4 regions of the Isoptericola jiangsuensis genome follow, and region 2 is predicted to be linked to each of the others. Evidence: riboswitches for the same ligand, from Rfam matches in the RefSeq annotation. Region 2 holds a riboswitch; each other region holds the start of a gene.

Region 1 (2,187 bases), 3.5 Mb from region 2:
CGACGACGTCGCCCGCGGGGCCGCGCTCATGACCGGCACCGACGTGCAGATCGGCTGGGACGACGGCGCTCACCCGTCGCTCCCGGTGCGCACCAACGCCGCGCTCACCGCCCGCTGGGTGGCCGCGCAGCAGCGGCGCGGCCGCGACGTGCTGCCTGCCGGCGTGGTGTCCGAGACCCTGGCGGCCTCCACCGACTTCGGCAACATCAGCTTCCGTGTGCCGGGCATCCACCCGCTCATCCAGGTCGCCGACCCGGCCGTCGCACTGCACACCACCGGCTTCGCCGCCGCCGCCGGGTCCGCCCGCGCGGTCGCCGCCGCCGTCGACGGCGCCGCCGGGCTCGCGCTCACCGCGCTCGACTACCTGTGCGACGACGGGCTCCGCGCCGCCGTCCACGACGAGTTCGCCGCCGCCGGCGGAGCGATCGACGTGCCCTCCTACTTCGACTGACCGGCGCGCCGGCCGCGTCCGTGCGAGCGTGGACGCATGACCGCCGAGAAGCAGCTCCGCCAGGCCGCCCTCGCGCTGCCCGACGTCGTCGAGTCCGAGGGCGCCTTCCGGGTGCACGACGTCGTGTTCGTCTCGGACGTGCCGGGCCTCGGGGTCCAGCTCGCGCTCGACGCCGCGGACGCCGAGACGCTGCTCCGGGAGATCGACGGCGCCGAGGAGTCGCCCGGCGGCGTGGCCGTGGACCTCGACGACCTCGACGGGCAGCAGCTCGACCACTGGGTGCGGCGCGCCTGGCTGGCGTGCGCACCGCCCGAGCTCGTCGAGACGGTGGTCGCGGCGGACTCGGCCGCACCGGGGTCGGTCGGCGACCTGCCGGCTGACATCGGGCGGCCGGCGACCCGGGCGCTCGTGGGCGCCGGGATCACGACGCTCGCGGCGGTCGCGGCACGATCCGACGGCGACCTGCTGGCGCTGCACGGCGTCGGACCGCGGGCCGTGCGCCTGCTGCGCGAGGCGATCGGCTGAACCTCAGGCGCGCAGCGGTGACCCGGCGGCGGTGACGGACACCGCAGGTGCGCGCCCACGTGGCCGAGTTGCCCTGCCCGGCATCCGTCGGGTAGACATCTGCCCAGGTCACGAGCGACCGGCAACACGCCCTCCGCGTGCCGGTCCGGCAACCGCGCCCCTCGCGCACGGTGCCCCAGGAGGAAGACCGGCCCCGCGCCGCCCGGCGCAGGGAAGAGCGAGGTCGACCTCGCCCGGTGCGCCGCGGTGCGTCGTGCGGGACGGCCCTGGACCGGGAGCCCGGCATGTCCTTCACGTTCCGCACCCCGCACGGCACCGTCCACGAGGTCGACGCCGACGACCCGTGCCGCACCGCCCTCAGCTCGCTGGGCGAGCTCGTCTGTCCGGTCCACACGGGGGTGCAGCGGCCACGGTCCCGACGTGTCTGCCGGGCGGAGGTGCGGTCCGTGCGGCTGTGCCAGGTGTGCCTGCGCACCACCGTGCCCCTGCGCAGTTTCAAGGACGCGCAGCGGCACGTCTGCGAGGACTGCCTGCGCCTCGACCGGGAGGTGGCCGTCGCCCGCGGCCTCGACCCGCTGGTCACGACCGTCCAGGGGGAGGGGCTGACGCGTCGCACGACCGCCCACGCGACGCTCGCCCTCGGGGACCTGTGGACGGCCGCGGTGGCGGCCGGTCTGCCGGTGTTCGTCCTCGACGACCACGCGCCCTACTGGGGCGCGGTGCCCACGCGGGACGGGTTCGTCACCGTGGTGCGCGAGCGGACGGTCCGCTTCGCCTGGTTCGACGACTGGCGGCGTCGTCCGTGGGACGCGGCCGAGCACCGGCGTCGGCACCTGGCGTGGGTGCGGGCCGTGCACCCGTCGAGCGACCTCGCCCGCGACCCGGGTGAAATCCGGTGACGGCGGCGGCCGTTCCCCGGCGGACGCGTGACGCGGGCACGCGGATCCGGTACGACATGGGCATGGTGCGCACCTTTCCTCCCGACCCCCGCTTCCCCGACGACGGCGGGGCCGAGCGGGCGGTGTGGGAGGCCCTGGTGGCCGCGCTGCCCGACGGGGCGGCCGTGTTCCACGGTGTCCACCTGCAGGAGGGCTGCCAGGAGTACGAGATCGACGTGCTGGTGGCGTGGCCCGGTGTCGGGGTCGCGGCGATCGAGGTCAAGGGCGGGTACGTCGACCGCGTCGACGGCGCCTGGTGCCAGGGCAGCGGGG
Region 2 (2,187 bases):
GTGCCGACGCCGACGGACGCACGCACGGCGCCGCCGTCGAGGCCGAGGCGGGCGAGCAGCGGGTGGGCGCAGAACCGGCCGTCGCGCACGCCGATGCCGTGCTCGGCGGACAGGTAGGCGGCGACGAGGCCCGCGTCGCAGCCCGCCACGGTGAACGTCACGACGCCCACGGTGTCGGCGGCGTCGGGCCACAGGTGGACGACGTCCACGCCGTCGATCGCGGACAGGCCGGCGACGAGGCGGCGGCGCAGGGTGTCCTCGTGCTCGCGCAGCTCGGCGGGGTCGACCTCGGCGAGCGCCTGGCAGGCGGCGGCCAGCGACACGGCGCCGAGGACGTTGGGCGACCCGGCCTCGTGCCGGGCCGGGGCGTCGTGCCACTCGGTGGAGTCGGTGCGGACCCGCCGGACGGCGCCGCCGCCGGCGAGGTACGGGGTGCCGGTGTCGAGCCAGTCGCGGCGGCCGACGAGGGCGCCGCCGCCGAACGGGGCGTAGGTCTTGTGGCCGGAGAACGCGACGTAGTCGACGCCGGTGTCCGCCAGGGAGAAGCGGCGGTGCGGCACGAGCTGGGCGCCGTCGAGCAGGAGCCGGGCGCCGTGGTCGTGGGCGGCGGCCACCAGCGCGGCGACGTCGGGGGCCTCCCCGGTCACGTTCGACGCGCCGGTGACGGCGAGCAGGGCGTAGCCGCGACCCGCGGCAGCACCGTCGGCGAGCTCGTCGCGCAGCGCCTGGACCGTCGCGGCGGCGGTGTCCTTGCCGGTGACGACGGTCGTGTCGGCCTCCCGCTGCCAGGGCAGGAAGTTCGCGTGGTGCTCGACGTCGAGGACGAGCACGCGGCCGGGCGCGCCGTCGGCGGTCGCGGGGACGCAGCCGGCCAGCAGGTTGAGGGCGTCGGTGGTGTTGCGCACGACGACGGTGACGTCGTCCTCGCGTGCGCCGACGAACTCGCCGATGGTGCGGCGGGCCTGCTCGTACAGGGCGGTGGAGACCTGCGAGAGGTACCCGGCGCCGCGGTGCACGGAGGCGTACAGCGGGAGCGTCGCGGCGACGCGGTCGGCGACGGACTGCAGGGCCGGGGCGGAGGCGGCGACGTCGAGGTTCGCGTACGGGACGCGGCGGCCGTCGACGAGGGGGGCGAGGGTGTCCTGCCCGGCGACGGGCAGGACGGGGGCGAGGTCGGCGACGGTGTCGACCTGCGGACACGTGGGGGCCTCGGTGAGCGTGGTCATGACTGTCCCTCCTGGTCCGGGGAGGGGGCCTCCCCGCGCTTGCCCGACGCCGGTCGGCGTCGTGCCTGGTCGTCACCCGGGGCACCCCGCCGCGAGGGGAGGGTTGCCGGCCAGCGAGCCGGGGCTTCGCGCTGGCGCTCATGACCTGGCATCCATGCTGGGGTGCCGTCCGGACGTCGTCAAGTGTCGGGACGGGCATCTCACGATGCGGGCGATGAACGCCCGAACGACCACTCTGCGAGATGCCCGTCCCGCAGAGCGGACCTCCTGTCGTACGATCGCCCTGACCATCCCGAGCGGCCGAGTGACGTGGCACGACGACGCCGCAGCAACCCCGCGGGACCGGGCAGCGCCGTCGTCGGCGTCCGGGACGAGCTGGGTGCTACCGCCACGACCGATGGAGGAGTGCGCGATGACCGCGACCGTGCAGGCACGCCCCGCCGAGGGCTACGCCGGAGACATCACCCCGCAGCAGGCGTGGGACCTGCTCGCCACCACCCCCGACGCCGTGCTCGTCGACGTCCGCACCGAGGGCGAGTGGCGCCTCGTCGGCGTGCCGGACGTCGCCGGGCTCGACAAGCAGGTCGTCTTCACCCAGTGGGTGACCTCCGACGGCCGCCCCAACCCCGGGTTCCTCACCGAGCTCCAGGCCGCCGGCGTCACCGGCGACGGCCCCGTGGTGTTCCTGTGCCGCTCCGGGCAGCGCTCCATCGGCGCCGCCCGCCTCGCGACGTCCGCCGGGATCGCACCGTCGTACAACGTCCTGGAGGGCTTCGAGGGCGCGCCGGGCCTGAACGGCATCCGTGACCGCGAGGGCTGGAAGGTCGCCGGCCTGCCGTGTGCGGAGTACGCCCGATGAGCCGCGTCGAGATCCCCACCGGGCCGGGCGCGAACCCCGAGCTGCTGGGCGGGTCCGGCCGCGGCCCCCTGCCCGGGAGCGCGCGACCCGCGACGCTCGCCG
Region 3 (2,187 bases), 2.8 Mb from region 2:
GCCGTGCACCCCTCGGACACCAGCACACAGATGATCCCGCGCGTGCAGCCCGCGGCCACGGTGCCCACCGGCGCGCCCCGCGCGCGGACCACGCCGGCCGTCGCCACCGACGAGCCGGTGGCCCCCGAGTCGGAGCCCGAGCCGGCCCCGATCCCGCTCGGCACCGTCGGCGTCACCCGGCCCGTCGGCGGCGAGCCCTGGGACCCCGTGCCCGTGCCGCTGCCCACCTACGTGACCAAGCCGCTCGCGCCGCGACCCACCGTCCCGCTCCCGCCGGAGCTCGCGACGTCGTCGGCGCCCGCACCCCGGCCTGCCGCCGGGGAGCAGCGTGCGTCCGTGGCGCCCGAGACCCCGGCCGAGCCCCTGGCCGGGGACGAGCCGCGGCCGCGCACCGAGACGCTCGGGCTTCCGCTCGAGCAGATCCTCGCCCGCCGCCGCGCCGCGGGCTGACCTCGCCGGTCGTCGCGCCGGCCCCTCGGGGCCGGTGCGACGCACGTCACGCCCGGCGCCCCGGAGCCGATTTGGTCCCAGGCCCGGCGAGGGTGCTAATCTTGCAACCGCTCCACGGGGCTATGGCGCAGTTGGTAGCGCGTCTCGTTCGCAATGAGAAGGTCGGGGGTTCGAATCCCCCTAGCTCCACCCCGGAAAGGGCCGCTGACTCAGGTCGGCGGCCCTTTCGCTGTGGTCGGACGGGTGGCGGGCGCCGTGCGCCCGGAGTGCCGGATCCTGACGACCGAAGCGTTTCGACGTGCCAGGAACGGATGCCCCTGGCATCATCTTCCACGATGTTCAGGTTCACTGAAGCTCTCCGCCGACTGCGCGGGACCGTCATCGGCAAGATCGTCGGGACGGACCCCGACCCGCACTACTCGCGCCTCGACGAGGCCGACGGGCTCGCGCACCGGGACCCGACCGCACAGGCCCCCGCCGTGGGACGTCCGGCCCGGGAGCGCGAGGACGACGCCGACGCCGCCTGAGCCCGGGCGCCTGCCCGCACGAGCCGCTGTCGGCCCCGTGCGCTAGATTTCTCCCCAGGTCACGAGCGACCAGCGACACGCCCTCCGCGTGCTGGTCCGGCAACCGCGCCCCCCGCGCACGGTGCCCCAGGAGGAAGACCGGCCCGTCACGACCGTGACGGGAAGCGCGAAGGGAGAGTTCGATGAACCATCACACCCTCGACCTCGGCGGTCTCGTCGAGGCCACCCGCCCGGGCCCGCGCACCGCGGAGCTGCGTCGACGCGGGATCGACACCACCACCGGTGCGGTCCTGTGCACCGCGTGCCTGGTGGGGACCTGGCCGCTCGGCATCTACCGGCAGTCCCAGACCCTGTGCGACGCGTGCCGCGCCGTCGACGTGGCGGTGGCGGAGCGTGCCGGGCTGCCCGACGGCACCGCCGCCGGCCGGTTCCCCGACGGCAAGGGCCGGTTCGGCGGCCTGCACGACCTCGCCGACCCCGACTGGGAGCCGATCCGGCGTGCGCACGCGTACCGGCGCTCGCTGCTGGAGCGCGTGTTCGTGCAGGCCCGTGCGCTCGACCTGACCCGGCTCGTCGAGCGCCGGCCCGGCCTGCCACCCCGCGAGCTCGTCCGCGTCGACGACCTGCGCCGTCACGACCTGCTCGTTGCGGAGCCCGAGGCGCGCGTCACCCGGTTCGCCCGCTGGACCGCCGCCCTCGACCCGGCCGGGTACGCCGCACGGGCCGACGTCCTCGCCGACGTCGTGCCGCTGGCCCGCACTCTGCGTCTCGCCGAGCGGGACGCCCGGCGCCGCCGCGCCCGTCGCGACCTGGAGCGGGTCGCGCGCGAGGCCGTCGCCGCGCCCCGGGCCGTCCTGGACGCGGTGCGGCAGGTCGTCGCGGCCGAGCGGCCCGTCCGCTGACCGTCCGCCCGGGCGGGTAGCACGTGGCCCAGGTCCCGGGCGGGCCCCCGCGCCCGGCGCGATGACGGGTCGACGACCGGGTGTCGATCGCGGCGGGGCCCGGTGGGTGACTCGGCGTCAGCCGTGCACCCCGCCACGGTCCCGGACGGCACGGGCAGGTGAGGGGCACCTCGGCGCTCCGACCAGCGGTGACGCCCCTCGATTGAATACCCCCGGGGGTATACCCCATACTGGTGGGGGAACGGACACCCCGATCAAGGAGGACGCATGCTGCTCGAACGCATCTACGACGAGGACCTCGCACAGGC
Region 4 (2,187 bases), 460 kb from region 2:
GGGACGGCGCCGAGCGTCGCGACGACGTCGAGGACCTGGTCGTAGAACGAGAACGACCCGGGCACGGAGCCGTCGGTCGCGTCGAGGCCGAGCTCGACGAGACGGCGGACCGTGGCGAGACGCAGGTCGGCGGCGGCGGACTCCAGCTCGGCGGCGGTGGTGCGGCCGGCCCAGAACGCCTCCACGGCGCGCTTGAGCTCGCGGCGGCGCCCGATGCGGGGGTAGCCGAGGACGGTGCCGCCGGGGAAGGCCGGGCCCGTGGTCGGGGTGACGGGGGTGGTCGGGTGGTCGGTGCTGGACATGAGCTCTCCTCAGTGATGGGTGACGTCGCCGAGGTACGCCGCGGCACCCGTCGTCGTGGAGGACGACGGGGGAGCCGCGGGCGGTCAGCGGGTCAGACTGCGGGGATGCTCGGTACCCACGGCCTTCTGGCCAGGTCGACGCCGTCGGACGGCGTACCGCCGAGGTGAACACCCTCGAGCAGGTCCAGAGCGGGACGGTACTGGTTGAACGTGTACACGTGCAGGCCGGGGGCGCCGGCGTCGAGCACGCGCTGGGCGAGCTCGCTGCCGTACGCCGTGCCGTAGGCGTGCTGCGCCTCCGGGTCCGGCAGGGCGTCGAGCGCGTCCAGCAGGTGCTGGGGCGCGCGGACGCCGGTGAGCTCCTCGACGCGACGGAGCCGGCGTGGGTCCGTCGTGGGCAGCAGCCCGGCGAGGATCGGGATCGTCACGCCGGCCGCGCGGGCCTCCGTGACGAAGTCGGTGTACGAGGCGGCCTCGTAGAACAGCTGGGTGATGGCGAACGACGCCCCGGCCTGCTGCTTCTCCAGGAGGCGCTGCACCTCCTGGGCGCGGGTCGTGCCGGCCTGGACGTTCCCGTCGACGAACGTCGCGACGGCGATCGTCAGCGGGCGGGCGGCGCCGCGCAGCGCGGTGGACGGGTCGGACGCGCAGCGGCGCGCCTCGACCTCGCGGAGCAGGGCGATGAGCTCGACGGACGAGTGCACGCCGTCCGCGGGCGGGCGCCAGTCCGGCTGGTCCTTCGGGGGATCGCCGCGCAGCGCGAGGACGGTGCGCACGCCGGCCTCGAGGAACGAGTCGATGACGTCGGACACGTCCTCGCGGGACGCGCCGACGCAGGTCAGGTGCGCCACCGGCAGCACGGAGGTGCCGGCGAGCAGGGTGGAGACGACCTCGCGCGCGGTGTCGCGGTCACCGCCGCCGGCGCCGTACGTGACCGACACGAAGTCGGGACGGGCGTCGACGAGGCGGCGCGCCGTCTCCCAGAACCGGGGCGCGGCGTCGGGCCGCCGCGGCGGCATGAGCTCGAAGCTCACCGTCGGGCGGTGCGGGTGCGGTTGTGCCTCTGCGACCATGCGTCACTCCATCGGGCCTGGTGTTGAGCACCTTCGTCCTCGGGAGGCTTCCGTCGGAGAACGGGTTGCTGCGGCGTCGTCGAGCCAGGACTCTCGGCCGCTCTGGATGGCTTGCCGACGACTCTAGAGCCCGTTCGACCCTCGGACAACACCGGCCACATCGTGAGACATCTCCGTCTGTTCTCGTCGCCCCACCACGACGACCGCTCACCAGGCACGTCGCGTCCGTCCTTCCTAGCATGACCCCATGGCGCTGCCCCGGCTGCACGAGCGCGTGACCGCCGACCTCCTCGACGGCGTGCGCTCCGGCACGAGCGCCGTCGTCACCGGCCTGCCCGGCGCCGGCCGCACCGCCGTCCTGCAACGCCTCGGCGAGCTCCTCGGCGACGACGGCCACCGCGTCCTCGCCGTCCGCGGCGCCCGCGCGCTGCGCGACCACTCGCTGGAGGCCCTCGCCGTCAGCGACCTCGGCGCCGACCGACCCACCCGCGGCGCCTCCCTCCTGGCGACCTACGTCACCGCCGTCGAACGGCTGGCCCAGGGCGGACGCCTCGTCCTGCTCGTCGACGACGTCGACGACCTCGACGAGGAGTCCGTCGGCGCGCTCGTCGCCGCCTGGGGCCGGGTCCCGTTCCCCCTCGTCGCCACGTCCCGCCCCACCCTGCTGGCCGCCGACGGGCGCGGCCTCGTCGCGTCCGTCACCCCCGTCGACCGCGTCGAGCTGCCGCCCCTGTCGTACGAGGACTCCGCCCGCCTCGCCGAGAGCGTCCTCGGCGGACCGCTCGCCGCGGAGACCGCCGGCCGCATCCACG

Evidence for each region. A riboswitch is a leader RNA that binds a small molecule or an ion and turns the genes downstream of it on or off. The one in region 2 is predicted to bind S-adenosylmethionine.
Region 1: another riboswitch for S-adenosylmethionine. It lies ahead of ATJ88_RS17595 (hypothetical protein); the one in region 2 lies ahead of ATJ88_RS02255 (aminotransferase class V-fold PLP-dependent enzyme).
Region 3: another riboswitch for S-adenosylmethionine. It lies ahead of ATJ88_RS14840 (hypothetical protein); the one in region 2 lies ahead of ATJ88_RS02255 (aminotransferase class V-fold PLP-dependent enzyme).
Region 4: another riboswitch for S-adenosylmethionine. It lies ahead of ATJ88_RS00090 (methylenetetrahydrofolate reductase); the one in region 2 lies ahead of ATJ88_RS02255 (aminotransferase class V-fold PLP-dependent enzyme).

What each region holds. Positions count from the first base shown of each region.
Region 1 covers NZ_PDJJ01000001.1:3,952,692-3,954,878, reverse strand. Annotated here, with positions in the region: gene ATJ88_RS17605 (M20 family metallopeptidase) at 1-451, shown strand, start outside; gene ATJ88_RS17600 (helix-hairpin-helix domain-containing protein) at 488-976, shown strand; SAM riboswitch class IV at 1,083-1,200, shown strand; gene ATJ88_RS17595 (hypothetical protein) at 1,261-1,875, shown strand; gene ATJ88_RS17590 (nuclease-related domain-containing DEAD/DEAH box helicase) at 1,938-2,187, shown strand, end outside.
Region 2 covers NZ_PDJJ01000001.1:484,680-486,866, reverse strand. Annotated here, with positions in the region: gene ATJ88_RS02255 (aminotransferase class V-fold PLP-dependent enzyme) at 1-1,226, opposite strand, end outside; SAM riboswitch class IV at 1,257-1,372, opposite strand; gene ATJ88_RS02250 (rhodanese-like domain-containing protein) at 1,639-2,085, shown strand; gene ATJ88_RS02245 (O-succinylhomoserine sulfhydrylase) at 2,082-2,187, shown strand, end outside.
Region 3 covers NZ_PDJJ01000001.1:3,300,833-3,303,019, reverse strand. Annotated here, with positions in the region: gene ATJ88_RS14855 (hypothetical protein) at 1-450, shown strand, start outside; tRNA gene ATJ88_RS14850 (tRNA-Ala) at 567-639, shown strand; gene ATJ88_RS14845 (hypothetical protein) at 786-977, shown strand; SAM riboswitch class IV at 1,035-1,150, shown strand; gene ATJ88_RS14840 (hypothetical protein) at 1,160-1,879, shown strand; gene ATJ88_RS14835 (MBL fold metallo-hydrolase) at 2,147-2,187, shown strand, end outside.
Region 4 covers NZ_PDJJ01000001.1:21,021-23,207, reverse strand. Annotated here, with positions in the region: gene metE (5-methyltetrahydropteroyltriglutamate--homocysteine S-methyltransferase) at 1-302, opposite strand, end outside; gene ATJ88_RS00090 (methylenetetrahydrofolate reductase) at 395-1,375, opposite strand; SAM riboswitch class I at 1,381-1,488, opposite strand; gene ATJ88_RS00085 (helix-turn-helix transcriptional regulator) at 1,623-2,187, shown strand, end outside.